Linked DNA regions of Collimonas fungivorans. The protein of the gene in region 2 interacts with the protein of the main gene of each other region in a pairwise test. Links are inferred from orthologs where the notes say so. Each region holds a gene or a part of one and is shown on either strand. Other genes may lie near its edges.

Region 1 (15,419 bases), 840 kb from region 2 along the record:
AGCGTCTTTTACCAGGATTTCTGCTATTGGCGGCTGTCAGCATCGCCGCAGGCACTGCTCACGCCCAAAGCGAGGTTTATCTGTGCGTGGACCAGAACGGCGTCAAGGAATACAAGAACACGGGCGACACCAAGGGCTGCAAGCGTGTCAGTTTGCCGCCGCTGACCGTGACTTCGTCCGGCAGCAAGCCGGCGCGCGAAGGTGCCGCCGCCAGCAAGCCGGCAGCTTCCACGCCGACCGACTTCCCGAAAGTGGACAACGGCACGCAAAAGACGCGCGATAACGATCGCCGCCAGATCCTGCAGGATGAATTGAAGAACGAACAGCAACGCCTGGCCGATCTCAAGAAAGACTACAACGACGGCACGCCGGAGCGCCAAGGCAATGAGAAAAACTACGCCAAGTACCAGGAACGGGTGGCGTCGATGAAAGAAGACATTTCCCGCAGCGAGAAGAATATCGATGCGCTCAACCGGGAACTGTCGAATCTCAAGTAGTCGCCAGCATGGTATCAACCTTGCTTAATGCATAAGGCCGCACACGCGGCCTTTATTTTTGCCTACCCGGTTTAAGATAGAGCAGAGCCGGACGCACCATAATGTGGCGATCCGGCATATTACCCACCGACATTGCTTACAAAGCTTGTTATGCTCGGAAAATGCACTATTTCAATCACACCGACAGTCTCGCCGGCACCCGCATTTTGTGCCGAGCTTTGCGCCGCGCTTTGCCTGGACCAGGCTGGTTAACAAGGATGCCAGGATGCCAATAAAAACCGCCGAACGGAACGCGCTCGCCAGCCTCGATCTGCTGGCCTCAGCGGTGCTGGTGCTGGACCAGCACGGACGCCTGGTGTTCGCCAACGCCGCTGCGGAAAACCTGCTGGAAAGTTCCAGCCGCCTGCTGCAGCAGCAGACGCTGTCCGACCTGTTCCTGAATCCGGACCAGTTGCTGGCGATCTTTGAACAGGCCCTGCAGCATCAGTTCGACGATTCGCGCCAGGACCTGATCCTGGAACGCGTGGGACGCGAGCCCTTGTGGGTCGACACCATCGTCACCGCGCTCGACAATCCCGACATGCCGGTGCTGATCGAGCTGCGCGAGAATGTGCAGCAGCTCAAGCTGGAGCGCGAGGAACGCTTGATCGACCAGAGCCAGGTCAACAAGGAGCTGATCCGCAACCTGGCGCATGAAATCAAGAATCCGCTGGGCGGCATCCGTGGCGCCGCCCAGCTGCTGGAGCTCGAACTGCCGGAGCGCCACGTCAAGGAATTGCGCGAATACACACAGGTCATCATCAAGGAAGCCGATCGCCTGCAGACCCTGGTGGATCGCCTGCTGGCGCCGCACCGGCTGGCGCAGATCGTGGGCGACGTCAATATCCACGAGGTATGCGAGCGGGTGCGCAGCCTGATCGTGGCCGAATTCCCGAGCGGCCTGAGCATCAAGCGCGATTACGACCTGTCGATCCCGCAATTCCGCGGCGACAAGGAGCAGCTGATACAGGCGATCCTGAACATCGCCCACAACGCCGCGCAGGCGTTGCAGGAGCGCATCAAGGCGGGCGACGCCGAACTGGTTTTCCAGAGCCGGGTAGTGCGCCAGGTGACGCTGGCCAAGGTGCGTTACCGGCTGGCACTAGACTTGCATATCATCGACAATGGACCTGGCATCCCGGCCGAGATTCAAGAACGCATTTTCTATCCGCTGGTATCGGGACGCGACGGCGGCAGCGGTTTGGGTTTGACGCTGGCGCAAACCTTTGTGCAGCAGCACATGGGCGTCATCGAATGTGAAAGCCGGCCGGGATATACAGATTTCAGGATTCTTATACCTCTGCCCTGATGCTTGCAGGCAGTAGGTAGGCCGTCATGGCGATGAGAAATGTAATCGACTACGAGTTTAACGGACTGCGCTTCTGGCGCAGCACAAAACACATGAAACCAATCTGGATTGTTGACGACGACGAATCGATTCGATGGGTGCTTGAAAAAGCGCTGGCCCGCGAAAACCTGAGCACCAAGAGTTTCTCCAATGCGCGCGACGCGATCGAAGCGCTGCAATCGAGCACGCCGCAAGTGCTGGTCTCCGATATCCGCATGCCGGGCGCTTCCGGCCTGGAGCTGCTGCAAACCGTCAAGGCCAAGTTTCCCGGCGTGCCGGTGATCATCATCACTGCTTTTTCCGATCTGGACTCAGCGGTTGCCGCGTTCCAGGGCGGGGCTTTCGAATACCTGGCCAAGCCGTTCGACGTCGACAAGGCGGTCGAACTGATACGGCGCGCGCTGGAAGAAAGCTTGCGCGAAGCGAATGTCGAGCAGGCATCCGCCGAGACCCCGGAAATCCTGGGACAGGCGCCGGCCATGCAAGACGTGTTCCGCGCCATCGGCCGCCTGTCGCAATCGAACGTGACGGTGCTGATCACCGGCGAATCTGGCACCGGCAAGGAACTGGTTGCACGTGCCCTGCACAAGCACAGCCCGCGCGCTTCGCAGCCGTTCATTGCGCTCAATACCGCGGCGATTCCGAAGGATCTGCTGGAGTCGGAACTGTTCGGCCATGAACGCGGCGCGTTCACCGGCGCCCAGGCCTCGCGCCGCGGCCGTTTTGAACAAGCCGAAGGCGGCACCCTGTTCCTCGATGAAATCGGCGACATGCCGTTCGATTTGCAGACCCGTTTGCTGCGGGTTTTGTCGGACGGCCATTTCTATCGCGTCGGCGGCCACCAGTCCTTGAAAGCCAACGTCCGTGTCATCGCCGCGACCCATCAGAACCTGGAAACCCGGGTCCGCGAAGGCTTGTTCCGGGAAGACTTGTACCACCGCCTGAACGTGATCCGGCTGCGCCTGCCGAGCTTGCGCGAACGGCGCGAAGACATCCCGATCCTGACCCGTTATTTCCTGAGCCAGAGCGCCAAGCAGCTGGGCGTGGAAAGCAAGCGTGTCTCCGACAACGCCATGCGTTTCATGAGCAGCCTCGACCTGCCAGGCAACGTGCGCCAGCTGGAAAACCTGTGCAACTGGATCACCGTGATGGCGCCCGGCCAGACCGTCGAGATCAAGGATCTGCCGCAAGACCTGGTCGGCGGCCGCGACCAGAGCATGCAGCTGGAAAGCCCGGCCAGCAGGCCGGTGGCGTTTGATCCGCACCTGGCGGCGCCGGCCGTCGCGCACTATCCCGAAATCCTGGCGCCTGCCGCGCAAGCCGCTGGCGCCGGCGAAAAGCAGAGCTGGATTGCCTTGCTGGAGGTTGAAGCGGCACACATGCTCAGTAATGGCGACGCTGACGTCATGGATGTGCTTGGACGGCAATTCGAATCGGCCTTGATCAAGATTGCATTGCGCCATACGCATGGACGCAAGAACGATGCCGCGGTACGCCTCGGCATCGGCCGCAATACCATCACCCGCAAGATCCAGGAACTAGGCATAGCCGGCGCCAAGGACGACTGACGCCTCCCGGCAGGACCGGGTTCTCCGGTCCTGTTATCCTCTCCATTTGCATCCCTGTCCGCGATTGCCCGCGCTTTTGGTGGGCGGTGCACATTGCCGAAAAAAAAGATTACAAGATTATTCGCGCATCGGCGAATCATGCGGGCCCAGAAGATTTAAAATTTGTCCCGATTGGCAAACGTAAATAGCGTCTGTATGCAAAATGGCAATACCGACGCAGGAGCGAGCCAATAGATGTTTCCATTGCACAAGCGAGGGAAACTATCCGCTTATTTAACGCCTTTGGGCCGGGACCATATGATCGCTTTTAATGCATTGAACACTTGCCGCATCGCTTCTGCCGTGACACTCGCCGCTTTGCTGGCCGCCTGCGGTTCCAGCGTGCCGCTGGCCGACACCAAGCCGCAGCCGACCTTGCCGAATCTTCTGAAGCTGGAGCCGACGCCGGCAGCCAGCCTGCTGACCGGTAATTTCTATTGCGAACTGGGGAACCGGGTCGACCTGGCCGGCGGCGCCGGCAGCGACGTCAAGCTGTCCTGGAAGGGCCGCAGCTACACCATGACCACGGTCAGCACCACCACCGGCGCGGTGCGCCTGGAAGACAAGGCCAGCGGCCTGGTGTGGATCCAGATCCCGGCCAAGTCGATGCTGCTCAATTCCAAGCTGGGGCAGCAGCTGGCCAACGAATGCAAGCTGCGCGGATGACTTGAGCAGGGCAGGCAGTTGGTTTTGGTCTCTCGGCTTCAATTGTTGGTTTGATTTTTCATCGTCAAGGAAAACAATGTCCGCTCATATCTCCAACGTCCGCCCGAAATACGACAAAGTACTGGTCGATATCGTCGACTACGTGACCAGGTACAAGATCACTTCCAAGGTTGCCTACGATACCGCCCGCAACTGCCTGATCGATACCCTGGGCTGCGGCCTGGAAGCGCTGGAATACCCGGCCTGCAAGAAGCTGATGGGGCCTGTCGTGGCGGGAACCGTGGTGCCTAACGGCGCCAGGGTGCCGGGCACGCAGTTCCAGCTCGATCCGGTCCAGGCTGCCTTCAACATCGGCGCCATGATCCGCTGGCTGGATTTCAACGATACCTGGCTGGCTGCGGAATGGGGCCATCCATCCGACAACCTGGGCGGCATCCTGGCCACAGCTGACTGGCTCTCGCGCAATGCCGTCGCCGCCGGCAAGAAGCCGCTGAAGATGAAAGACGTGCTGGCCGCGATGATCAAGGCGCACGAAATCCACGGCTGCATCGCACTGGAGAATTCCTTCAACGAGGTCGGCCTGGACCATGTGGTGCTGGTCAAGGTCGCTTCGACTGCGGTGGTTGCGGAAATGATGGATCTGAACCGCGAGGAAATACTCAATGCAGTGTCGCTGGCATGGGTCGACGGCCAGCCGCTGCGTACCTATCGCCATGCGCCGAACACCGGTTCGCGCAAATCCTGGGCCGCCGGCGACGCCACCTCGCGCGCGGTGCGCCTGGCCCTGATCGCCAAAAGCGGCGAAATGGGCTATCCATCGGTGCTGACCGCCAAGACCTGGGGTTTCTACGACGTGCTGTTCAAAGGCCAGCCATTCAAGTTTCAGCGCAAGTACGCATCGTATGTGATGGAAAACGTGCTGTTCAAGATTTCCTTCCCGGCCGAGTTCCATGCGCAGACCGCAGTGGAAGCGGCGATGAGCTTGCATGCGGAACTGGCCAAGTCCGGCAAGCCGGTGGCAGACATCAAGCAGATAACCATCCGCACCCACGAAGCCTGCATCCGCATCATCGACAAGAAGGGCCCGCTCAACAACCCGGCCGACCGCGACCACTGCATCCAGTACATGGTAGCCGTGCCGCTGATTTTCGGTCGCCTGACGGCCGGCGATTATGAAGACAAGATTGCCGCCGACAAGCGCATCGACGCCTTGCGCGGCAAGATCGTCTGCGTCGAAGACAAGGCTTTCACAAAGGATTACCACGATCCCAAGAAGCGTTCGATCGCCAATGCGCTGACGGTCGAATTCAAGGATGGCACGAAACTCAAGGAAATCGTGGTCGAATATCCGATCGGCCATGCACGTCGCCGCGAGGATGGCATCCCGCTGCTGGAAGCCAAGTTCAAGATCAACCTGGCGCGTCAGCTGTCGGTCAAACAGCAGCAGAGGATCCTGGAAGTTTCGCTGGACCAGAAAAAGCTGGAAGGCATGGCGGTCAACGAGTATGTTGACCTGTATGTGATCTAAAGAAACGGCGCCCGCCATGACGGGGTGCATTTGCGACAGCTGCCGGAAAACATGCCATAGAAGCATGCGCAGCCGGACCGGGAGTGTTTACGCCCTGCGGTTCTTTAAAAGAAACGAGGAGACAGCATGAGTTTTGCCACCTTTTACCAGCGCTCGGTCGACGATCCGTCCACTTTCTGGGCCGAACAAGCCAGGCGTATCGACTGGCACCACCCGTTTTCGCAAGTCCTCGACGGCAGCCGGCCGCCGTTCGCCAGGTGGTTTGTCGACGGCGCCACCAACCTGTGCCACAACGCGGTGGACCGCTGGGTGGCGACACGCGGCGACCAGGCCGCCCTGATCGCGGTGTCGACCGAAACCAATACCGAAAAAACCTATTCCTTCCGCGAGCTGCAGGCAGAGGTCAATCGCGCCGCCGCCGTCATGCAGGGACTGGGCGTGGGACGCGGCGACCGGGTCCTGATCTACATGCCGATGATCGCCGAGGCGGTGTTCGCCATGCTGGCTTGCGCTCGCATCGGCGCCATCCATTCGGTGGTGTTCGGCGGTTTCGCCTCGAACAGCCTGGCCAGCCGCATCGACGATGCAACGCCCAAGCTGATCGTTTCCGCCGACGCCGGTTCGCGCGCCGGCAAGATCTTGCCCTACAAGGGTTTGCTGGACGAGGCGATCAAGCTGGCGCGGCACAAACCGGCGCATGTCTTGATGGTCAATCGCGGCCTGGCCGCCATGGCAACGACCGCCGGCCGCGATGTGGATTATGCCGAACAGCGCCAGCTGCATATGGACGCCAAAGTGCCGGTGGTCTGGCTGGAGTCGAACGAAGCTTCTTATATCCTGTATACCTCCGGCACCACCGGCAAGCCCAAGGGCGTGCAGCGCGATGTCGGCGGTTATGCGGTGGCGCTGGCGACTTCCATGGACACCATCTTTTGCAGCAAGCCGGGGGGAACGTTTTTCTGTACCTCCGACATTGGCTGGGTGGTCGGACATTCATACATCGTTTACGGTCCGCTGATTGCCGGCATGGCGACGGTGCTGTACGAGGGGTTGCCGATCCGTCCGGACGCTGGCGTCTGGTGGGGCATCGCCGAAAAATACAAGGTGACACGCATGTTCTCGGCGCCGACTGCAATCCGGGTGCTGAAAAAACAGCCGCCTGAACTGATGCGGAAATATGATTTGTCTTCGCTGCAGGCGTTATACCTGGCCGGCGAGCCGCTGGACGAAACCACCTCCAGCTGGATTTCGTCGGCGCTCGGCGTGCCCGTCATCGACAATTACTGGCAGACCGAATCAGGTTGGCCGATCATGACCATCGCCAAGAATGTCGAGGCCAAGCCGAGCAAGCTTGGCAGCCCCGGCCTGCCGATGTACGGCTATAAGGTGCGGTTGCTGAACGAGACCACTGGCGAGCTGTGCGGCGCCAACGAAAAAGGCGTGGTGGTGATCGAATGGCCGTTGCCGCCAGGCTGCATGCAAACCATTTACGGCGACGACCAGCGCTGCATCGATACTTACTGGGCCACGCAAGTGCCCGGTTCCCGCAACCAGGCTTATTCAACTTTCGACTGGGGCATCCGCGACGACGACGGTTATTACTTCATCCTCGGGCGCACCGACGACGTCATCAATGTCGCCGGCCACCGGCTGGGCACGCGCGAAATAGAAGAGAGCATTTCCAGTCATCCGAACGTATCCGAGGTGGCCGTGGTCGGCATCGAAGACAAGCTGAAAGGGCAGGTAGCGGTGGCTTTTGTGATTCCCAGGCTGGCGGTCGATACGGCGCAGGCACGCGCCGCGCTGGAGGCCGAGATCATGGGCGTGGTCGACAAGCAGATCGGCAGCGTCGGCCGCCCGGCGCGCGTATATGTGGTCAGCCTGCTGCCTAAAACCCGCTCCGGCAAGCTGCTGCGCCGTTCGATCCAGGCGATCTGCGAGGGACGCGATCCGGGCGACCTGACCACCATCGAAGACCCGTCTTCCCTGCAGCAGGTCAAGGACGCCTTGCGCCTCTGATGCCGTCTATTTGGCGGTTGCCCTCTGGCATGGGCGAATGCACGGTATGATTGTACATTCGCCTGTTAAGCTGAGTTTTTTGCCATGACCCATATCATCCGCCCGGCAACCATCGACGATGCCGCCGCCATCTGCGACATCTATAATCCCTACATCCGCGACACCGTCATCAGTTTCGAAACGGAGCCCGTAACGCCGGAACAGATAAGACATCGCATCCTGGATATCACTGCCAGCTTCCCGTGGCTGGTATGTGCAGAGAACGAACAGATCCTCGGCTACGCGTATGCCACCAAATGGCGCACGCGCGCAGCCTACCAGCATGCTGTCGAGACTTCGGTGTACCTGTCGCCTGCCGCCGCCGGCAAGGGACTCGGCAGTGCGCTATATCGCGCCCTGATCGCCGAACTGCAGAAATTGCCGATACATGTGGCGATCGGCGGCATTGCCCTGCCGAACGCCGCCAGCATCGCCTTGCATGAAAAAATGGGCTATGAAAAAGTGGCCCACTTCTCCCAGGTCGGCAAGAAATTCGATCGCTGGATCGACGTCGGTTATTGGCAACGGATATTGTGATGGCGCATTCGCTGCCGGCGCCGTTGCCAGTTATCGATGGCGTTGCGCCAAGCTACCTGTGGCTGCCGGCGGGCGAATGGCCTGACCTGCTGAGTTTCCTGGAACAGCGGTTCCCGGCCATAACCAGCGCTACCTGGGAGGCGCGCATGGCGCGCGGCGAAGTGGTTGACGGCGACGGCGTGCGCTTGGCACCGGACAGTCCGTACCGGTGCGGCATGCGCATTTTTTATTACCGTGAATTGCCGGCCGAGACGCCGATTCCGTTTGCAGCTTCCATCCTGTACCAGGATGAACGGATACTGGTGGCCGACAAGCCGCATTTCCTGCCGGTGATCCCGAGCGGACGTTTCCTGCACGAGACCTTGCTGGTCCGCCTTAAGAAGGAAACCGGCCTGGCCGACCTGACGCCGATCCACCGGCTGGACCGGGAAACCGCCGGCGTGGTGATTTTTTCCCACGACATGGCCAGCCGTGGCGCCTACCAGTCGCTGTTCCAGCAACGGCTGGTCGACAAGACCTACGAGGCGCTGGCGCCGAGCGCGCCGGACCTGGTGCTGCCGCTGGTATATCGCAGCCGCATGGTGGAAGGTACGCCGTTTTTCCGCATGCAAGAGGTGGACGGCGAGCCGAACTCGGAGACCCGCATCGAACTGATCGAGCAGCGAGAAACCTGCAGCCGCTACCGGCTGCGGCCATTGACCGGCAAGAAACATCAGTTGCGCGTACATTTGGCAGCATTGGGGATACCGATCATCAACGATGCTTTTTATCCAGATGTACATCCTTGCAAGGGCGACGACTTGTCGGCGCCCTTGAAACTGCTGGCGCGGGAAATCGCTTTCGTCGATCCGCTGGACGGGCGGCGACGCCATTTTGCCAGCCAGCGCGAACTGTAAAAGATGAACGTTGGATAACAGACGAGGTAGGGTGGGCACCTGTGCCCACGTAGTGCCGTCGACATCCGCGTGGGCACGGGTGCCCACCCTACGAGAGCGATGGATAAACAAGAGTTTTCATGATTTAAGCAAGTATCAGTAGATACCAGGAGAATGCAATGAGATCAACCCGAGCCACAGCGGCGGTCGAACGTCTCAATGCCCGCAGCACCGATGTACGCTATTCGATGGTGAGGACCGCAGAGGAATTGTTTTACCTGACGCAGAACGCCGGTTTCGAGGCGCCGATCCGCTTGAGCGAAGCGCTGGAGCTGGACGCCTTCGTCCGCTTCGTCAACGCCTACGGCCCGCAAAAGCCGAAGCGCATCAGCAAGCTGGATGTGGCTTTTGAAAAGCAGCTGCAGAAAAAAGAATAACCCTGCCAATGAGCGCCCATCCGGACGGTAGTGCAGGCGTACACGTCATCCTGGTGCATGGCATGGGCCGTACGCCGGTGTCGATGTTGCTGCTTGCCAGGCGCTTGCGTGCGGCAGGCATGATTACCCACCTGTTTGCCTATTCGGCTGCGTTTGAACGCTGGCTGCCCTGCGTCGAGCGCTTGCGCAAATTCGTTGCCGCACGCGCCGGCGACCAGCGTTTCATCGTCGTCGGCCATTCGCTGGGCTGCGTGCTGACGCGTGCCGTATTGCCAAGCCTGGCGCGGGCGCCCGAGCTCGGCGTGTTCCTGGCGCCGCCGACCATGGCTTCAAGTTATGCCATCAAGCTGGCGCAGTGGCGTTTGTTCCGCTTGCTGACCGGAGAGATGGGACAGCTGCTGGCGCGCCAGGAATTCATGGATAGCTTGCCGGTCCCGGATATCCCGTTGCGCGTGTATGCCGGCATCAAAGGGCCGCGCGGCAGCTGGATGCCGTTCGGCGACGAACCGAACGACGGCATCCTGTCGGTCAAGGAAGTGCAGCTGGGAGAAATACCGGTGCAGCTGCTGCCTACCATCCACACCGTCATCATGAATTCACGCCAGGTGGCCAGCGATATCATGGCCAGCGTCAGCTCATGAACTGTAGTGGAGTGTTTCGCAAATGTTGAAACCCCATAAGCACTGCTTTTTTGCGCCATGCGTCGTTGCAAATCCTCGCGATAGTCCGACTATCGCTCCGGTTTGCGCCTAGCCTGGCACAAAAATTCAGCACTTCTGGGGCTCCCCCATTTACGAAGCACTCCACTAGCGATTCGGTACCGGAACCGCCGGTATCAGGTCGCCGCCGGCATGGTGGCCCTTGATCCGCAACACCATCACCGCAGCCACGATGCAAGCTGCCCCCATCAATACCGACGACAGGGTGTAGCTGCCCAGGCTGTTGCGCAGCGAGCCGGCCAGCATGGTGGCGCTGGCGGCGCCCAGCTGGTGGCCGGCGACGATCCAGCCGAATACGATAGGCGCGGCCAGCCGGCCGAACACATCGTTGGCCAGGCGCACGGTAGGCGGCACGGTGGCGATCCAGTCGAGGCCATAGAACAGGGCGAACACCGGCAAGCCGAAATAGCTGAGGCCGAAAGCATGCGGCAGGAAAATCAGCGCAATGCCGCGCAAGCCGTAGTACCAGAACAGCAGAACCCGGGCATTGAAGCGGTCCGACAACCAGCCTGACATGGTGGTGCCGAACAGGTCGAGCAAGCCCATGGTGGCAAGGATGCTGGCGCCGCCGACGGCGGAAATGCCGTAGTCGCCGCACATCGCAATGAAATGCGAGCCGATGTAGCCGTTGGTGCTCATGCCGCAAATGAAGAAGCTGAAGAACAGCAGCCAGAAATCGCGGATCTTGACCGCCTTGCCCAAGGCCTCGAAAGCAATGGACAAAGGATTTTTGGATTTGCTGACCGCTTCCGGCGGCAGGTCTTCGAACTGGCCGTAGCGTTTCATGCCGATGTCTTGCGGCCGCTCCGGCAGGAAAATCGCCACCAGCGGGATCGCCAGTGCCGCCACACTAGCCACCAGTATCGCCACCGAGCGCCAGCCGTAGTGTTCGACCATGTAGGCCATCAGCGGCAGGAACACCATCTGGCCGGTGGCCGAGCTGGCCGTCAGCAGGCCCATGGCCAGTCCGCGCCGGGTCTCGAACCAGCGGCTGACGATAGTAGCCGCCAGCGTGTTGGCGGCGACGCCGCTGCCCGATCCCACCAGGATGCCCCAGGCCAGCACCATGTGCCATGGCATGGTCATGAAGGTACTGACGAAAGTGCCGACCGCCAGCAGCACCAGCGCTCCCAGCACGATGGGGCGGATGCCGTAGCGCTGCATGGCGGCTGCCGAAAACGGCCCGATCAGGCCGTACAGCGCGATGTTGACCGAAATGACGAAGGAGATGGTGGTGACGCTCCAGCCGAATTCATGCTCCAGCGGCAGGATCATCACCGAGGGCGTGGCGCGGATGCCGGCAGCGGCCAGCAGTACCAGGAAAGTGATGCCGACGATGATCCACACGTAGCTGAAACGTGTGCGCGACATGATGGCGTGTATGGTCTGGTTCATAAAGTGGCGTTTTCGTTTTGTTCGAATTTCACATTTGCATCATCGACCAGGCTCATCAAGGCATGATGCGTCTGGTCGCCCAATATCGTGTTGATGACGTCTTGCGCCTTGCGCCAGTTAGGTTTGGACTGTTTCCATTTACGCTCCCCTTCGGCACTCAGGCGGACACCGAAGGAACGCTTGTCGGTCAGCATTTCCAGCGGCAGGTCGACGGTTTCGATCCAGCCCGCGCCGATCAGGGGCTTGAGCGTGCGGCTCATGGTGCTGCGGTCCATGCCCATGTTGTTCGCCAGCGGGATCACGCCGATCGGGCCGTATTTGCCTATCCTTGCCAGCAAGGAGTACTGGCTGATGGTGAGTTCGTCGGCGGCCAGGTAGTGGTCGTAGATATTCGTCATCTTGCGCGTCAGCTGGCGCAGGGTGGTGCAACTACATTCGTTTTTCATCATAAACAATCCTTTTCATGCATATACATCCATGTATATGCATACTAATGGCGATGACAGGACGATGTCAACAGGCTTGTTGTTATTTGTGCGCGGAGAGGAAAGGGGGCGGCCGCAGCCGCCCGTGCGGCTTATCGTTCAGGCAAGAGCGGCATGCCCGGCCAACTGCAATAGCCCGCTAGAGCTTGAAAAGGCACAAGCACGATGATGAATTTGAATTGCTGCTGCCGAACAAGCTGCTGACTTGTGCATCGGGGGTCACTTTGCGGATCAGGTTGTTGCTGGTGTCGGCGACGTAGATATTGTTCGCGGCATCGGCAGCGATACCTTGGGGCTGGTTGAAGCGGGCCTTGTTGCCGCTGCCGTCGGTGCTGCCCGCGGTTCCGGCAGCGCCGGCCAGGGTGCTGACTACCCCGGTCAGGGACACGGTGCGGATCAGCTGGTTGCCGCTGTCGCTGACGCGGATATTGCCCGCGCTGTCCAGCGCAATGCCGTACGGCTGGTTGAAACGGGCGCGCTGGCCGCTGCCGTCATCGCTGCCGGAGTTGCCTGCCGTCCCCGCCAGCGTGCTGACATTGCCATTCTGGTCAAGCTTGCGGATGGTGTTGTTGTTGCTGTCGGCAATATAGATATTCACAGCGAGATTCACTGCGGTGCCCGTGAGATTGCCGGCGTTGTCGAGCGTGATGCCGCGCGGCAGGTTGAATTGCGCGCGGGTGCCGGTGCCGTCCGAGCTGCCCTGGCTGCCGGCGGTGCCCGCCAGCGTCGTCACTACCCCGGCTGTGGTGATCTTGCGCACGGTAGCGTTGCCGGTATCGGTGACATACAGGTTGCCGGCGCCGTCGCGCGCCACGCCCCAAGGCTGGTTAAAGCGCGCATCGCCGGCCGTGCCGTCATTCTGCCCGGCCTGGCCGGCGCTGCCGGCGATGGTCGTCACCACACCGGCGCTGGTGACCATGCGGATCGTATGATTCTGGGTATCGGCCAGATACAGGTTGCCGGCCGCGTCGACCGCGATGCCGCCCGGCTGGTTGAAGCGCGCCCGGCTGCCGCTGCCGTCGCTGCTGCCGGAATTGCCGGCGCTGCCGGCCAGGGTGCTGGTTTCACCGGCGGCAGTGATTTTGCGGATGGTATTGTTGGCGGTATCGGCCACGAACAGGTTGCCGCCGGCATCGACCGCGATGGCGCCGGGCTGGCTGAACCTGACATTGCTGCCGCTGCCGTCGCTACTGCCGGCTTCTGTATTCGGCGTGCTTGCATTGCAGCTGGCCTGGTCGCTGGTTTGGTCGTTTCTGCAGCAGGCCGCCAGGATCAGGGCCAGCAAGCAGAGGGAAAGCCTGGCAGGTAGTTTTACAACTCGCATGTGGTCTCTGGTAGGTTAACTCTGATATGCCTGATGACAAATCGATACGAGAATATTACCGGATTCCAGGGCTTTCTTGGGAGCAAAGTTGGCGCGGCCGAAATTGAGGCGCCGCGCCGCCAGCCGATTCGACTCCTTTGCGGTTGAAGCTCAGTTTTTCGATGCAGCCTCGCTGTCCAGGCGGGTCAATATCCGGTATGCCGCGGTGACTCGCTGGTCGATGGGATAGGATTTGTTCGCCAGGATCACGATGCCGATTTTTTTGGCCGGCACAAAAGCCGCGTAGCTTGAAAAACCGTTGGTAGAACCGGTTTTGTTGATCAGCACGTCCGCTTGCGGAGGCAGCGCAGGGCTTAGCCTGGCGGCTGGCAATTCGTCGTAGAGGGATGTGGTAGCGTTGCCTGCCAACAGCTGTTTCAGTTCTAGCGGATAGGGGTATTGTTCCCAGATCAGGTCCTGCGTAAACTCTCCCGAGCCGAAATATCCTGTATGCGTATCAGTGATTGCGCGCTGCAATCTCGCTTCAAGCTTGATTACCTGCAGGTTCGCGCCGATGAAACGGATCAAGTCGGCCGAACCGGATTTCACTCCATAGGCTTCAGACGCCAGCACGCCGGGATTGACCCTGACCGGGACATCTTTTGTGGTGTAGCCTTGCGCGTAATCTTTCATCTGGCCAGCTGGTACGTTGATGTAACTGTGCGTCATTCCCAATTCGGGGAAAAGCTTCTTTTCGACAGCGTCCTCAAAAGACATATCCATGCTCTTGGCGGCAATCATGCCGAGCAAGCCGATGCTTGGATTTGAGTATTTTCTGTATGTGCCGGCGGCATGGGCCGGCTGCCAATGCTTGAAATAATCCATCAGCTGTTCGGTATTGCCGATATCGTCGGGGACTTGCAGCGGCAGGCCGCCGGCGGTGTGCGTCCCCAGGTTCAGCAGGCTGACATTGTCAAAGCTGCTGCCGCGCAGGGACGGCAGGTATTTGCTGGCGCTGTCGCTCAATGAGAGCTTGCCGTCGAGCTGGGCATAAGAAGCCAGCGTCGCCGTGAATGTCTTGCTGAGCGAGCCGATTTCAAAGAGCGTCCTGTTTGTAACGGGTTGCCGAGTTTCCTTCGACGCCACGCCATAGTTAAAGAAATGGTTCTTGCCATCGATGGTGACGGCGACCGCCATGCCGGGGATAGCGTAGCTTTGCATCAGCGGCTCGATGGCGCTGTCTACGGCGGTTTTGATGCTGGACTGGTCGAGGCCGGTGCCGGCGCCGGCACAGCTGCCGGCGGCGAGAAAACAGGCTGAAAAGGACAGTACTTTCAATATGCTCATGGTTTTTTGCGGATATCGCTTAAAGTCTTGTAAAGACGGAAATATCCTCCCTTGGTGAATTGTCCGCAAGCGAGAATAATTTCGGTAAGACTAAAGAAAATCTTATGACTCTACTTTGATGCGCTCTACTTCAATGCGCGCTTGCGGTAACATCGCCACATATCAAATAAGGATTTGGAACAAATGCAAAAGATCGCGACATGGAACGTCAATTCCCTGAAAGTCCGCCTGCCGCAGGTGCTGCAATGGCTGGCCGATAACCCGGTCGACGTGCTGGCCCTGCAGGAAACCAAGCTGACCGACGACAAATTCCCGGCGGCGGAAATCGAGGCGGCCGGTTACCACGTGGCGTTCAGCGGCCAGAAGACCTATAACGGCGTCGCCATCCTGTCGCGCCATGCGATCACCGACGTGGTCAAGAACAATCCGCGCTATGAAGACCTGCAACAGCGCATCATCGCCGCTACCATAGACGGCATGCGGATTGTCTGCGCCTATATTCCCAACGGCCAGTCGCTCGAATCGGAGAAATACCAGTACAAGCTGAAATGGCTGGACGCCTTGCACGACTGGCTGCA
Region 2 (15,332 bases):
CGTCGATGACGCATTGCGCGGATCAGGCGTCGGCCGCCGCCTGCTCTCGCTTGCCATGGATTTTGTCGATCTCGGCTTCGAGCAGACATATCTGTGGACCTTCAAGGGCCTCGACACCGCGCGCCACCTGTACGAGTCGTCAGGTTTCAAGCTGACCGACGAAGCCGAAGGATCACAGTGGGGAAGCGTGGTTGTCGAACAAAAATTCAGCCGCCGCTCCGCAAAAAAACGACGCTGACATGCCAGGCGGGCCGAGGCGGCAACATCTTCAGAACGCCCACACCGGCTGGCGCTTTCCCAGGAAGGCGTCGATCCCCTCGCTTGCATCTTGCTCCATCATGTTGCGCGCCATGACCTCGCTGGCGTATTCGTAGGCGTCGTCCAAGGCCATCTGCCGCTGGCGGTAGAACATCGATTTACCGCAGCGCACCGCCGCCGGGCTTTTTGCCACGATTTCCCCCACCTTGCGGTCTATCGCAGCGTCCAGTTCGTCTTCAGCTACGGCTTCATTGATCAGCCCCCATTCAGCCGCCGTGGCGGCGTCGATGAAGCGTCCGGTGACCAGCATGTCGAATGCGCGCTTTGGTGAAATATTGCGCGACAGGGCGACCGCCGGCGTCGAACAGAACAAGCCGACATTGATGCCGGAGACGGCAAACCGTGCAGTTTCCGAGGCGATCGCCAGGTCGCAGCTGGCGACCAGCTGGCAGCCGGCGGCAGTGGCGACGCCATGCACCCGCGCGATCACCGGCACCGGCAAGGCCTGGATGCTTTGCATCAGCCGGCTGCAGCGAAGAAACAGCTGCCGGTAGTAATCCAGCTGCGGATGACTGCGCATTTCCCGCAAATCGTGCCCGGCACAAAAGGCTTTGCCGGCGCCGGCCAGGATTACGCAGCGGATGGCGGGATCGGCGGCGATGACATCGATCTCGTGTTGCAAGGCGTCGAGCAGCGCCTCGGACAAGGCATTGAATTGCAGCGGCCGCTGCATCCGCAGCGTCGCCACGCCGTTGCTGTTTTCCCTCAGCAGCATGGGTTCCGCCAAAAGGTTAACTTGATCCATCATATGCTCCCGAGCCGAATGGTTGATCCGATCTGTCATGCGCCGGATCATTTTACCGCGCCAATCGATTGCCTCTATTGAATTGACGCCTGATCTCGCTGTTCGATTTGTTTGACGTGGTGCGACGTCTGCGGCTTGATGAACAAGGCAACCACCGATGGATGTTTTTCCAGCACGCGCTTTTCCAGTTCAATCACACAAGCTTCTATGTCCGGCGAGCGGAATTCATCCGTGAATTCCAGGCTGAGCGCAGCCAATATCTGCTGCGGCGCCAGATGCACTGTGACGAGGTGATGGGCGTGCACCACGCCATCGACATCTCCGGCTATGCGCAAGATCGAATCAAGCGTACTTTGATGTGCGCTTTCGCCGATCAGCAGGCCTTTGGTTTCACGCGCCAGTATCAGTGCAGTTGCCGCCAGCACAAGGCCGATCAGTATCGACGCGATGCCGTCCAGCACCGGCAGTTTTAGCGTGACCGAACAATACACGCCGGCAAAAGCGATCAGCAAGCCGACCAGGGCGGCGCTATCCTCCAGCAGCACGATGAAAGAAGGCGGATCCTTGCTGCGCCGGACCGCCGGCAACAAGCCTATGCCGGGCCTGCCTTGTTTAAATTTGCGCAGCGTGAACCACCATGAACTGCCTTCGAACAGGGCCGATAACGCTAGCACTGCATAATTGACATGTACGTCCTGGATCGCTTGCGGTTGCGGCACATGCGTGACGCCTTCGTAGATGGATACCCCGGCCCCCAGGGTGAAAATCAGAAGTGCGACCACGAAGCTCCAGAAATATATCTCGCGGCCATGGCCAAGCGGATGATCGCGGTCAGGCCCGCCGGCGCTGCGGCGCATGCCATACAGCAGCAGGATTTCATTGCCTGTGTCGACCAGCGAATGAATGCCTTCGCTCAGCATGGCGGAACTGCCGGTCCAGGCAGCGGCCACGAATTTGGTGACGGCGACCAGCAAGTTGCCGGCAAGCGCAACATAGATGATCGTGCGCGATGAATTTCCTGAGGGAACAGCCATGATATTTCAAGAAAATGCGTTCAATAAAATGCGTCCAAAAAAATGCGAGCGCTGGACCGGATGATATTCAAGCAACAAAACCTGGCTCCAATGCTGTTTCCACCGGAAGATGAAAATACGATATCGGACGATCTCGCCGCGGTCTGTACGCTGAGTAACAAAAAGACCGGGCAAAGACACGCGGCCATTTTCCAGATAAAGTAGTTCGGGCGTTTCCCCACTTTTACCTAACGGAGATCGTCATGAGTCAATACAAGATCGCAGTAGTCGTCGGCAGCCTTCGCCGCGATTCATTCAACCGCAAGCTGGCCAGCGCCATCGCCAGGCTGGCGCCGTCGGACTTCGTATTCGAGCAGTTGCAGATCGATGACCTGCCCCACTACAACCAGGATGACGACGGCAACCAGGCGGCGCCGGTCAAGCGGCTCAAGGCCGCCGTCAGCGGCGCCCAGGGGCTGCTGTTCGTGACGGCCGAATATAACCGCTCGATTCCCGGCGTATTGAAGAATGCGATCGACCAGGCCTCCCGCCCCTATGGCCAGAGCGCCTGGAAAGGCAAACCCGCCGGCATCTTGGGAGTATCGGTCGGCGCCGTCGGCACAGCGCTGGCGCAACAGCATTTGCGCAACGTCCTGGCCTACCTGGATGCGCCGACGCTGGGTCAGCCAGAGGCCTTCATCCAGGCCAAGGATGGCTTGTTCGATGACGCTGGCAATATCGGCGAGGACAGCAAGAAATTCCTCCAGGCCTGGATGGACAGTTATGTCGCCTGGGTAAAAAAACACAACGCCTGAGGAACCGCTGCCGCTCAACCCTGGCTTGCGCGGCGGGCGCCCAGCGCATGCTCCAGCTGCGCCTTGTTCATCTTGGAACGTCCCTTCACGCCGCGCTGCCTGGCCTCGTTATAAAGTTGCGCGAAAGTGCGGCCGCCGGCGCCGCGGTGCGAGCGCAGGCCACCGCGCCGGCCGGCCGAGATATCTTTCAGCGACGAACTGCTGGCCTGTTCCGCCTCGCCATGCTGCGCCCTTTCCTTGTTGACGGTGCGGGCGGCGATTTCTTCCGCGAGCTGTTTGCGTTTGCCGTGCTTGACCAGGCTTTCCTTGATATGCGCGTACTGGCGTTCGCGCTTCTTGCTCCATGCATTTACCGGCATGACAATTCCTTTCAAAAAAACAAATTGAATGATTTGCCCCGGCGGCGATGGCGACACGCTGCCAGGATCCGATGCCCGATAAGTCAAGTTATAAAACGTATCGGGCCGCGGATCGGTGCGTTATTCAACATTGCATCGAATCTTTTCTGCAGTGATGGCAAAACAAAGGAGCTTGCTTCCCCTGCCCGCTTTGTTGGCCAGCGTACAGATCATGCCGCGCAGGTTCCCCATACTGGCAGCTCCGGCGTGGCTGCCGGCCTGCGCAGTCATTCAGAATCAACAACGTTTTGCCGTAGCGCGAGGAGGTATTGCCATCGATCAATCAATCATCTGGTACCTGATCGTCGGCGCCTTGCTGTTGTCCATGGGCTTGATGGCTTCCTTGCTGGATCGCCTGCCCATCAGCCCGGCCATGTTTTACCTGCCTGTCGGTTACATCCTCGGGCCTGCGGTGAGCGGCCTGATCAATGTCGCGCCGGCCCAGCACGCCGAATTGCTGACGACGCTAGCCAAGCTGGCGCTGTTGCTGTCGCTGTTTACTGTCGGCTTGAAACTGCGCCTGCCGTTTCGCGACCACATCTGGCACCTGCCGCTGCGGCTGGGTGTGCTGGCGATGCTGGTCACGATTCCCTTGGTGACGCTGGCCGGCCTGTTCATCTTCAATTTGCCGCTGGGCGCGGCAATCCTGCTGGGCGGCATCCTGGCGCCGACCGACCCGGTGCTGGCCTCCGACGTCCAGATCAAGCACGTCAGCGACCGCGACCGCATCCGCTACAGCCTGACCGGAGAAGGCGGCCTGAACGACGGCACCGCCTTTCCCTTCGTCATGCTTGGCTTGTCCCTGCTCGGCGTGCCCGCGGCTGCCGCTTACACCAACGATTACGCGCTGCTGCATATCGCCTGGGGCGTGGCCGCGGGACTGGTCGGCGGCTGGTTTCTCGGCTGGCTGCTGGGACGCCTGGTAGTCGGCTTGCGGCGGCAGTTCCGGCTGGCGCTGGGAATGGAGGAATTCCTTGGCATCGGCCTGATCGCGCTGGCCTATGGCGCAACTGAGTTAGTACATGGCATCGGCTTCCTGGCAGTGTTCGCCGCCGGCCTGGCGATGCGGCGCATCGAGTCGACCAATAGCGGCCAGCAAGGAGTGGATCCCGATCAGTCCCCGACCGTGGCGCATATCCCCCAGGCGAGCGATAAAGAAGAAGTGGCGACCCATCCGGCCAAGGCCTCTGCCTACATGACGGAAACGGTGCTCGGCTTTAACATGCAACTGGAGCAGTTTGCCGAATTCCTGATGGTGACCCTGACCGGCATCCTGCTGTCGCATATCGGCTTTTCCGCGGCTGGTGCGCTGCTTGCCTTGCTATTGTTTTTTGTGATCCGGCCGCTTTCGGTTGCACTGGCCCTGACAGGCGCCGACGTCACGCCTTTGCAGCGGCGCCTGATGGCGTGGTTTGGCATCAAGGGCATAGGCTCCCTGTATTACCTGGTGTTCGCGCTGCAATACCGCTGGACCGCGCCCGACGGCTACCGCTCTGCTGCGCTGGCGCCGCACATCAGCTCGATGGTGCTGACAGTGGTGGCGATGTCGATCGTCATGCACGGCATTTCGTCGACACCGCTGATGGACATGTACCAGCGCCGCCGCCGGCGCTGAATCAGGCCCGACCGGCCTGGCGGTAGCTTGCCGCAGGATGCCTGGCGGGCAAGGTGGGTTGGCCGGCCTCGAACAGTTTCTCGCGCAGCGTGCCGTCTTCATACTCCAGCTTGTAAGAACCGCGCGCCTGCAACTCGGGGATCACCAGGTTGACGAAATCTTCAAAACTCTCCGGCGCCACCGTGCGCGTCAGGTTGAAACCGTCGATATCCGTGTCCCTTACCCACGCCTCCAACTGGTCCGCCACCTGCTGCGGCGAACCGACGATGGTCACATAACGGCCGCCCAACGCCAGCTGGTCGAGCAGCTTGCGTACTGTCCAGCCGGCGTCCGCCGCCGTCACCGCCTTGGCGGAAGACTGGATCGCGTTGCTGCTGGCCGGCTTGATGGCTTCGTCGATGCCATAAGCCGAAAAATCAAAACCGGTGCCGCTGGCAAAATGCGCCAGGCCCGCCTCCGGGTTGGCATGGCGGCAGTATTCGGCATATTTCTCGCGCGCCTCGGCCGCGGTCGGCGCCACGATCACGGAGATGCCCATGAAGATTTTCAGGTCTTCCCGCCGGCGGCCCGCCAGCTGCGCCTGGTCGCGCAAATCGCTGACCAGCTTGCGCGCGGCTTCCGGCTTCTGGCTGGAGATGAATACGCATTCGGCATGGGCCGCCGCGAACTGCTGGCCGCGGTCGGAAGCGCCGGCCTGGTATAGCACCGGCGTACGCTGCGGCGACGGCTCGCTCAGGTGATAGCCGTCCACCTGGTAGTATTCTCCGCGATGACTGATGCGGTGCACCTTGGCAGGATCGGCATATACCCTGCGCTGGCGGTCGCGCAATACGGCGCCGTCTTCCCAGCTGCCTTCCCACAATTTGTACAGCACCTGCATGAATTCTTCGGCGCGCTCGTAACGCGCATCGTGTTCCGGCTGTTGGCTCAGGCCCATGGCGCGCGCTGCGCTGTCCAGGTAGCCAGTGACGATATTCCAGCCTATCCTGCCGCGCGTCAGGTGATCCAGGGTCGACATGCGGCGCGCGAACAGGTACGGCGCTTCGTAGGTCAGGTTGACGGTGACGCCGAAACCAAGATTCTTGGTCACCGCGGCCATCGCCGATACCAGCAGCAGCGGATCGTTGACCGGCAGCTGTATCGATTCGCGCAAGGTGAGGTCGGCCGAGCCTTGATAGACATCGTAGACGCCGACGATGTCGGCCAGGAACAGGCCGTCGAACTTGCCGCGCTCCAGCAGCCTGGCTTGTTCAGTCCAGTATTCGATGCTGGTGTAGTCGCTGGAGCGGTCGCGCGGGTGGGTCCACAGGCCATGGTTGATATGCCCTACGCAGTTCATGTTGAACGCATTAAGGCGGATTTGTTTCTTCGGCATGTTCAGATGGCGCCGTGGCGCGGCGGATTTTTATTGTTCAGGTAATAGTTGCCGACAGCATGATATTTCCAGCGCACCGGATCGTGCAGCGTGTGGGTGCGTGCGTTGCGCCAGTGACGGTCAAGGTTGTGCTCGGACAAGGTGGCCTGGGTGCCGGCCAGCTCGAACAGCTTGCTGCCGGCCGCCAGCGATATTTCAGTCGTCAGCACGCGCGCCTCGGCCACCGCGATTGAAGCGGCGGCAACGCTGTCAACGTCCGGCTCCGCTGCAGCACGGTCCACCGCTTCGCCGGCCAGTTCAAGCAACGCTTCGGCGCCGGCCAGGCGCACCGCCAGGTCACCAAATTCACGCACGGTCAACGGATCGTCTATCGCACGCTCGACCTTGCTGTCGATCCAGGCGCGTGAGCGGCTACGCACGAATACCGCCGCATCGTGCAGCGCAGCGCGGGCGATGCCGACATCGATTGCCGCATGCAGCAATTGCGCCACCGGCCCCAGCGACGTCGGACGCTCGAAAGCGCTCTGGAACGGCAGCACCTCGTCCGCCTCGACCCGCACATTGTCCAGCACCACCGAACCGCTGCCGGTAGTGCGCTGGCCGAAACCGGACCAATCGTCGATCACGTTGACGCCGGCCGCATCGCGTTTGACGATCGCCAGCTGCTGCACGCCATCGTCGCCGATCACCGACACCGGGATCCGATGCGCATACAGCGCGCCGGTCGCATAAAATTTGCGGCCGTTGATGCGGAAACCATCGCCCTCCTTGCTCAGGCGAGTGCGCCGTTCCTGCGAAGTGCGGGTGCCGAGTTCCGCCAGCGCATTGCCGAAACGTTCGCCGGCCAGGATCCGTTCGAAATAAAAACGCTTTTGCGTTTCACTGCCGTTGACGCGCAGGATCTCGACTGCATAAAAATGATTCTGCGGAATCTGCCCCAGCGAACCGTCGGCTGCGGCAATGGTGGCGATCACTTCAGCCAGCGTGGCAAACGAGACCCCGGCCCCGCCATAAGCGCGCGGCACGGAAATCCCCCACAGGCCCGAACGGGAAAACTGTTCCAGCTCATTCAGCGGCAGCTGCCGTTCGCGATCGCGCAGGCTGGCTTCCTTGCTGAACGAAGCTGCCAGCGCGCGTGCCGCGGCCAACGCCTGGATATCGTCGAGGATGCGCACCACCGGACCTTCGGCGGCCTTGATAGGGCTAGTAGTCATGATTTCAATTCCAGGAGTGGCGTGCCGGCGCAATGCCGTTCAATACATAGTTGCCGATGGCGTGCAGCTTCCAGCGCACCGGATCGTGCAAGGTATGGGTGCGCGCATTGCGCCAATGGCGGTCCAGGTTGTGTTCAGCCAGGGTCGCGGCGGAGCCGGCCAGTTCGAACAGTTTTTCGCTGGCGTGCAAGGCAATCTCGGTGGTCAGCACCTTGGCCTTGGCAACAGCAATCGAGGCGCGCGCCGAGGCTTCGGCGTCGATCGTCACCGCGGCGATCTGGTCGAGTACGCCGGCGGCTTTGGCCAGCAATGCATTGGCCGCATGCAGGCGGATCTTCAGGTCGCCGATATCGCGGATGATGTAAGGATCGTCGCTGGCGCGCTCCACCCCGCTGTCGGCCCAGGGACGAGACCGGGCGCGCACAAAACTGATGGCGTCGTCGACCGCGGCTTCGGCAATGCCGGCGTCGATCGCCGCCTGGATCAGCTGCGATACCGGGCCCTGGATGCTGGCCTGCTCGGCCAGCTTGTGCAGCGATATGACATTTTCCACCGCCACCGGCAAGTTATCCAGCAGCACCGTGCCGCTGGCGGTGGTGCGCTGGCCGAAGCCTGACCAGTCGTCGACGATGGTCAGGCCTTGGGTGCCGCGCTTGACGAACACCAGCACCACGCGCCCCTGCTCATCGAGCGCCTTGACCGGGACCCAATGCGCAAACAAGGCGCCGGTGGAATAGAATTTCTTGCCGTTCAGGCGATAGCCGCTGGGCGTTTCCAGCAAGCGCGCTTTCATCTCCAGGATGTTCTTGGTGCCGCGTTCCGGGCCGGCGTTGCCAATTCGCTGGCCGGCCAGCACATCAGCGTAGATGCGTGCCTTCTGCGCGGCGTCGGCGTTCTGGGCGACCACACCGAGGATGCCGAAATGGTTTTGCGGAATCTGTCCCAGCGCCGGATCGGCCGAGCACAGCACGCGGAATACTTCGGCCAGCGTGCGGTAAGAAACCTCGGCGCCGCCGAATGCGCGCGGCACGCTGATGCCGCCCAGGCCGCTGGCCGAGAATTTCTCGATCTCCGCCCACGGCAAGCGCCGTTCGCGGTCGCGCTCGCTGGCGCCGGTGCGGAATTCGGCGGCCAGCGCTTGGGCTATGTCCAATGCCTCTTGGTCACTGCCGATGCGGTGCGCGGGCACGACCCGGGGTAACAGGTCGGCCTGGTTTTCTTCAATTGCGATTGTCGCGGTAGACGACATGAATCACCTCTTCTGTGACGCGTGTAGTGCTTCGTAAATGGGGGAGCCACAGAAGTGCCGATTTTTTGTGCCAGGCTAGGCGCAAACCGGAGCGATAGTGGTGCTATCGCGAGGATTTGCAACGACGCATGGCGCAAAAAAGCGGTGCTTATGTGGTTTCATCATTTGCGAAGCACTACACTAGAGTGCAACTCGTGATTGCGCTCTGTTGCGGAAGAGGAAACGATAGCTTGTGGGCGCGATCTGCGTCCAATAAGAAAAACGCTGGAGAGTATGCGAAAAACGTTTTACCGGTTTTTCACGCGACGCAGTTCAGGTCAGATAGATACAACGAGGAATACAGCAAGGCAGGCCTGGAGCCGCGGTCAGTCATCCATTACATCGAAAGACCGCGGCCGAGATAGAGAATAGCAGGAGGGGAAGGCAGTAACGATCAGTGTACTAAAGAATCAGACTGCGTCCGGGCCGGTTTCGCCAGTGCGGATGCGGATCACCTGCTCGATATTGCGCACGAAGATCTTGCCGTCGCCGATCTTGCCGGTGCGCGCCGCCTTGATGATGGCGTCCACTGCGCGCTCGGTCAGCGCATCGTCGATCACCAGTTCAACCTTCACCTTGGGCAGGAAATCGACCACGTATTCGGCGCCGCGGTACAGCTCGGTATGGCCTTTCTGGCGGCCGAAGCCTTTTACTTCAGTCACGGTCAGGCCGGTGACGCCAACTTCGGCGAGGGCTTCGCGCACCTCGTCCAGCTTGAAGGGTTTGATAACGGCGGTAATTTGCTTCATGACAACTCCTTTAGGCATTAAAACATAAATCTTTGCAGCGAGCGCTATCCCGGCCGGGGCAGCACTCAATTGAAGCGCAAGCTAGAAGAGTATATGAAAAACCCGGTTTGTCTATACGCCCAAATCAATAAGTGTATTTAAAAGACAGTCCATCGGGCCTTCACCGTTCCCGGCAAACCTGCCGTCAGCCGGGAATATTGTTCAGGTCGTCCAGCCAGACGGTCGCTTCCGAATCGCTCGGCGCGCGCCAATCGCCGCGCGGCGACAGCGAACCGCCGCTGCCCACTTTAGGTGCATTCGGCACGCAGGAGCGCTTGAATTGGCTGGTCCGGAAAAAGCGGTCGAGGAAAATCGCCAGGTTGCGCTTGATCGCAGCCAGGTCGTACTGGTTGCGCACCACCTTGGCGTCGTTCGGCCAGTTGCCGGCAGTCTTGTCTTGCCAGGCCGAGAGCGCCAGGAACGCAACTTTCGACGGCGCGAAGCCATAACGCAGGATGTAATACAGGTTGAAATCCTGCAATTCATACGGCCCAATGACGTTTTCCGTGATCTGTTCCGGCTTGCCGCTGGCCTTGCCAGGCACCAGTTCCGGGCTGATTTCTGTATCCAGGACATTGAGCAGCACGTCCGAACCCTGGCCGCCGATGGCGCCGGTCTCGGCCACCCAACGCACCAGGTGGCTGATCAGGGTCTTCGGCACGCTGGCGTTGACGTTGTAATGCGACATGTGGTCGCCCACGCCATAGGTGCACCAGCCCAGCGCCAGTTCGCTCAGGTCGCCGGTGCCGATAACGATGGCGTTGTTGAAATTGGCCAGCCGGAACAGATGGTTGGTGCGTTCGCCAGCCTGGACGTTCTCGAAAGTGATGTCGAACTGGTCCTGCCCCGCGGCGTAAGGATGGCCCAGGTCTTTCAGCATTTGCAGGCAGCTCGGGCGAATGTCGATTTCCGCCGCAGTAGCACCGACCACCTGCATCAGTTGCCGCGCCTGCAGCAGGGTGCGGTCGCTGGTGGCGAAACCCGGCATGGTGTAGGCCAGGATATTCGCGCGCGGCAGGTTCAGGCGGTCCATCGCCTTGGCGCAGACCAGCAAGGCGTGGGTCGAATCGAGCCCGCCGGAAACGCCGATCACCACCTTGGATATCTTGCTGGCGGACAGACGCTGCACCAGCGCTTGCACCTGGATGTTGTAGACCTCGGTGCAGCGTTCGTCGCGGCGTTTCGGATCGGCCGGCACATAGGGAAAACGCTCGACGCTGCGCGCCAGCGGCAAGGCCTGGTCCAAAGGCAGCGCCAGCTCGAAGCGGATCACCTCGAACCTGGCGACTTCGCCGGCATGGCGCCGCACCGACTGGCCGAAAGTAGTCTGGCGCATGCGCTCACGCGACAAGCGTTCGAGGTCGACATCGGCAAAGATGGTGTGCGAATCGTCCAGGAAACGCTCGGACTCGGCCAGCAGTTCACCGTTCTCGTAAATCAGGCCCTGGCCGTCCCAGGCCAGATCGGTAGACGATTCACCCTTGCCGGCCGAGGTATACAGATACGCCGACAGGCAGCGCGCAGACTGCTGCGCGACCAGCTGGTGGCGATAGCCCGCCTTGCCCACCACCACGTTGGAAGCCGACAGGTTGACCAGCACACTGGCGCCGGCCAGCGCCGCGAACGACGACGGCGGAATCGGCACCCACACGTCTTCGCAAATCTCGACATGGAATTTCAGCAGCGGCAGGTTGCTGACCTCGAACAGCAGCCCGGTGCCAAATGGGATGCTGGGAATGCTGGCGCCGAACAATGCAACCTGGCTGGCCGCGGCGTTTTCAGCGGGGCTGAACTGGCGCATTTCGTAGAACTCGCCGTAGTTCGGCAGGTAGCTTTTCGGGACGATGCCCTGGATCCGGCCGCCGGCGACCACTACCGCGCAATTGAACAGCTGGTGGCCGACGCGCAGAGGCAGGCCGACGATCATGGCCAGCGACAGCGTGGCTGAAGCTTCCACCACCGTCGCCAAAGCCGCTTCGCAGGCATCCAGCAAAGCGCGCTGGTGGAACAGGTCGTCGCAGGTGTAGGCGGACAAACCCAGTTCCGGGAACGCCACCAGCACAGCGCCCTGCTGCTCGGCCTGCCGGGCCAGCGCGATGGTTTCGGCGGCGTTGAACGCCGGGTCGGCTATCCGGCACTTCGGGATGGCGACGGCGACGCGCGCGAAATCATGGGAGTAAAGGTTCAGAAATTTGTTGGTTGTCATCATTCTTCCTGCGCTCTGCTTGATTGGCCAATTATCGCATGCTAATGGCCTGCCCTTGGCAGCAGGCGGCAGAACCTCGGCGGCGGTGCTAAACTCAGCGCTTTCGCCACCCACATTCACAGCTCGCCAAGTCCTTGATTAACAAGACAACAACCAAGACCTCCACGCGCATTGTTTCATCCCTGAGCGAAGTCGGCCAGGCTGCATGGGACGGACTGCTGGCCCTGCAGGCCGACGCCAATCCTTTTCTCTCGTTCACCTTCCTGCACGCCTTGCACGAAAGCGGCAGCGCCTCGGAAAAATCCGGCTGGCAGCCGCAATACCTGACCCTGTGGGAAGAAAGCTGCGACCCGAGCTGCACCCCGCCGCAGCTGATCGCGGCCCTGCCCCTGTACGTCAAATTCCATTCCTATGGCGAATACGTGTTCGACTGGGCCTGGGCCGACGCCTACCAGCGCAACGGCCTGGAATACTATCCGAAACTGCTGTCGGCGATCCCGTTCACGCCGGTCACCGGCGGCCGCCTGCTGGCGCGCGACGACCAGGCGCGGGCGGCGCTGATCGAAGTGCTGCGATCATTGCGCAAAGATACGCAGACCTCGTCCACCCACATCCTTTACCCGCCTGTCGCACAAGCCGAAGCCCTGCAACAGGCCGGCTTCATGCTGCGCAGCGGCGTCCAGTTCCATTGGCTGAACCCGGGCTACCGCGATTTCACGGCGTTTCTCGATACGCTGGAACGCAAGAAGCGCAAGAATATCCTGGCCGAACGGCGCAAGGTGGCCGATGCCGGCGTGCGCCTGCGCCGGGTGCGCGGGACAGATGCGACCGAGGCCGACTGGATCTTCTTCCACCGCTGTTATGCGCAAACCTATGCCGAACACCATTCCACGCCTTACCTGAACCTGGATTTTTTCCTTCGGATAGGGAGCAGCATGCCGCAGAATATCCTGCTGATCGTCGCCGAGCGTGACGGCCGGCCGATTGCCTCGTCGCTGCTGATCCATACCGACCAGACCTTGTACGGCCGCTACTGGGGCGCGCTCGAATTCGTGCCTTGCCTGCATTTCGAAACCGCGTATTACCAGCCGCTGGAATTCTGCATCGAGCAAAAGATCGCCTGCTTTGAAGGAGGCGCCCAGGGCGAACACAAGATGGCGCGCGGTTTCCTGCCGCAAAAAACCTGGTCGGCGCACTGGCTGGCCCATCCCGCTTTCGCCGATGCGGTGGCGAATTTCCTGGAACGCGAAGCGGACGGCATCGACAGCTATATGGATGAGCTGAACGACCGCAATCCGTTTCGATCGGCGTCGTCCTAGCAAAACAGCCGGCAGTTTACCGCCGCCGTTTTTTTGTCAGGAACACCAACGCTGCCGCAACTACCGATGCCGCGGCCAGGCCATACAGCCCGCCCTGGATCGATCCGGTCTTTTGCTCCAGATAACCAAAGGTTGCCGGCGCAACGAAACCGCCTAGATTCCCCAATGAATTGATCAGTGCGATAACGCCAGCCGCGATCCGGGCGTCCAGGTAACCTTGGGGAATAGGCCAAAAAAGCGAAGAAGCCGCCTTGAATCCTATCGCTGCGAAGCAGATCGCCACAAACGCAAATACGGGCCCGCTCGTGGTTGACATGAACATCCCGCAGGCCGCGACAACCAGCGCTATCGCCACCCACATCTGCTGATGCTTGAAGCGTGCCGCCAGAGAGGCGAAAATGTACATTGCGACGATGGAGATCAGCCAGGGTATGGAGTTGAACAAGCCGATCTGAAAATCGCTGAAATGCCCCATCTTCTTGATGATGCTTGGAAGCCAGAACGTCGCTCCATAGATAGTCAGCTGGATCGCAAAATAGACAAAACAGAAAAGTGCGATGCGGCCATCTTTCAGCAATGAAAGTGAACTCACATGTTTTGGCCTGTTGGCTTCACGCTCTTTTTGTTCGGCGTCGATGACGTCCGCCAAGGCCTTGCGCTCGGAATCGGTCAGCCATTTTGCGTCGCGCGGATGGGAGTCGAGCCTGAACCAGACTACCAGGCACAGGACAATCGATGCGACGCCTTCGATAATGAACATCCATTGCCACCCGTGGAATCCGCCGCCTTCGATCTGCAGCAGTGCACCGGACAAAGGGCCGGAAATCACGGAAGCCAAAGCCGACCCGCTGAGGAAAATCGCCATGGCTTTCCCGCGTTCGCTGTTCGGCAGCCACTGGGTAAAGTAATACACCACGCCTGGAAAGAAGCCGGCTTCCGCAACGCCTAACAGCAGCCGCATTACATAGAACGAAGTTTCACCGGTAATGAATGCCATTCCGGTAGCCACGACTCCCCATGTGAACATGATGCGAGTCAGCCAGGCCTTGGCCCCGAAACGCTGCTGCAGGATGTTCGAAGGCACCTCAAAAACCGCATAGGCCACAAAAAACAGGCCGGCTCCAAACCCGAATGCCGCCGCGCCTATGCCAAGGTCAGTCTGCAAATGGGAACGGACAAAGCCGATATTGACGCGATCAATGTAGTTTGCGATAAACATGACGACGAACAAGGGCAATATCCGCCATTTCACTTTACTGACCGCAACGTCCAGTTCGCTTCGGACATTGCCGTCAGTTGCATCGCCGCCCTTGGCGCCCGCAGATAGAAGTGCATTCACCTTACTGTCTCCTCGAATTCGATTTGCCGGACCTGTTATATTTTTAGCGGACCAAGCAAGGGATTTTGCTATTGAAATAGATGTCTGTCATCGTACAAGTAAAAATATTAATCGACAAGATTCTTTTGAAAGCATTATCCAAAAAACAGAGCGACTCCGAGTCAAAATACTAACATTTATATCAATTCGGAGCACCGATATCCGGTTTTCGGCTCCACCTAGCTATCTCGAGAATCATTCACCATGTTGTCTGTTGTCATACAATATAGTGGTTTAACCGCATATTGATCACGGTGAAACTGCCGCTTGCTGTATCAGCCCCATCCAAATACCATTGTCGGCCACGACACCCCGGCCATGCGCAAACATCCGTTCCGATCAGCTTTCAGCGGCCCGGCTTCACACAAAGAACCGCCATGCAACCCACTCATATCCTGTTAGCTCTGTTGACCGTCACGATCTGGGGCATGAATTTTGTTGTGATCAAGATCGGCCTGGCAGGCTTGCCGCCACTGCTGTTTTCGGCGCTGCGCTTCGTGTTTGCCGCGCTGCCGCTGGTATTTTTCATCAAGCGGCCGGCGATTCCCTGGCGCTTCCTGATCGGCTTCGGCCTGTTCCAGTTCGCGCTGCAATTTTCCTTGCTGTTCTCCGGCATGCAGCTGGGCATAGGCGCCGGCCTGGCGTCGCTGGTGATCCAGCTTCAGGCGTTTTTCACGATCGGCCTGGCAGTGCTGCTGCTAGGCGAACGGCCGCTGCTGATGCAATTGCTGGGAGCGCTGGTGGCGCTGGCAGGCATAGCCCTGGTCGCTACGCACCTGGAAGCGAAGGCTACCGTGATCGGTTTCCTGCTGGTGATCGGCGCAGGCCTGAGCTGGGCCAGCGCCAATATCGTCACCAAG

Evidence for each region.
Region 1: the proteins of CFter6_RS15900 (region 2) and glnL interact in binary tests that used the Escherichia coli proteins (3 or more experiments, as listed by UniProt). The link is inferred for Collimonas fungivorans from one-to-one orthologs.

What each region holds. Positions count from the first base shown.
Region 1 is NZ_CP013232.1:4,549,104-4,564,522, reverse strand. The notes cover bases 1-2,803. They hold glnL (nitrogen regulation protein NR(II)), read left to right. Parts: upstream 1-762; coding sequence 763-1,845; downstream 1,846-2,803. Other genes in these bases: ntrC (nitrogen regulation protein NR(I)), read left to right, coding at 1,938-2,803; CFter6_RS20015 (DUF4124 domain-containing protein), read left to right, coding at 1-497. Outside these bases: more of ntrC, read left to right, coding at 2,804-3,452; CFter6_RS20000 (hypothetical protein), read left to right, coding at 3,750-4,157; CFter6_RS19995 (bifunctional 2-methylcitrate dehydratase/aconitate hydratase), read left to right, coding at 4,234-5,685; CFter6_RS19990 (propionate--CoA ligase), read left to right, coding at 5,812-7,704; CFter6_RS19985 (arsinothricin resistance N-acetyltransferase ArsN1 family B), read left to right, coding at 7,789-8,280; CFter6_RS19980 (RluA family pseudouridine synthase), read left to right, coding at 8,280-9,176; CFter6_RS19975 (hypothetical protein), read left to right, coding at 9,335-9,592; CFter6_RS19970 (esterase/lipase family protein), read left to right, coding at 9,601-10,233; CFter6_RS19965 (MFS transporter), read right to left, coding at 10,399-11,706; CFter6_RS19960 (MarR family winged helix-turn-helix transcriptional regulator), read right to left, coding at 11,703-12,155; CFter6_RS19955 (NHL repeat-containing protein), read right to left, coding at 12,331-13,515; ampC (class C beta-lactamase), read right to left, coding at 13,666-14,841; xth (exodeoxyribonuclease III), read left to right, coding at 15,025-15,419.
Region 2 is NZ_CP013232.1:3,710,843-3,726,174, forward strand. What follows is about bases 7,862-10,577. They hold CFter6_RS15900 (P-II family nitrogen regulator), read right to left. Parts: upstream 9,531-10,577; coding sequence 9,192-9,530; downstream 7,862-9,191. Other genes in these bases: CFter6_RS15895 (SfnB family sulfur acquisition oxidoreductase), read right to left, coding at 7,862-8,742; CFter6_RS15905 (NAD(+) synthase), read right to left, coding at 9,715-10,577. Outside these bases: CFter6_RS15855 (bifunctional helix-turn-helix transcriptional regulator/GNAT family N-acetyltransferase), read left to right, coding at 1-238; CFter6_RS15860 (enoyl-CoA hydratase), read right to left, coding at 269-1,063; CFter6_RS15865 (cation diffusion facilitator family transporter), read right to left, coding at 1,138-2,097; CFter6_RS15870 (NADPH-dependent FMN reductase), read left to right, coding at 2,340-2,891; CFter6_RS15875 (hypothetical protein), read right to left, coding at 2,906-3,250; CFter6_RS15880 (cation:proton antiporter), read left to right, coding at 3,423-4,904; CFter6_RS15885 (LLM class flavin-dependent oxidoreductase), read right to left, coding at 4,906-6,279; CFter6_RS15890 (SfnB family sulfur acquisition oxidoreductase), read right to left, coding at 6,282-7,493; more of CFter6_RS15895, read right to left, coding at 7,498-7,861; more of CFter6_RS15905, read right to left, coding at 10,578-11,778; CFter6_RS15910 (GNAT family N-acetyltransferase), read left to right, coding at 11,910-13,094; CFter6_RS15915 (MFS transporter), read right to left, coding at 13,111-14,367; CFter6_RS15920 (EamA family transporter), read left to right, coding at 14,850-15,332. UniProt on the Escherichia coli protein: P-II indirectly controls the transcription of the glutamine synthetase gene (glnA). P-II prevents NR-II-catalyzed conversion of NR-I to NR-I-phosphate, the transcriptional activator of GlnA. When P-II is uridylylated to P-II-UMP, these events are reversed.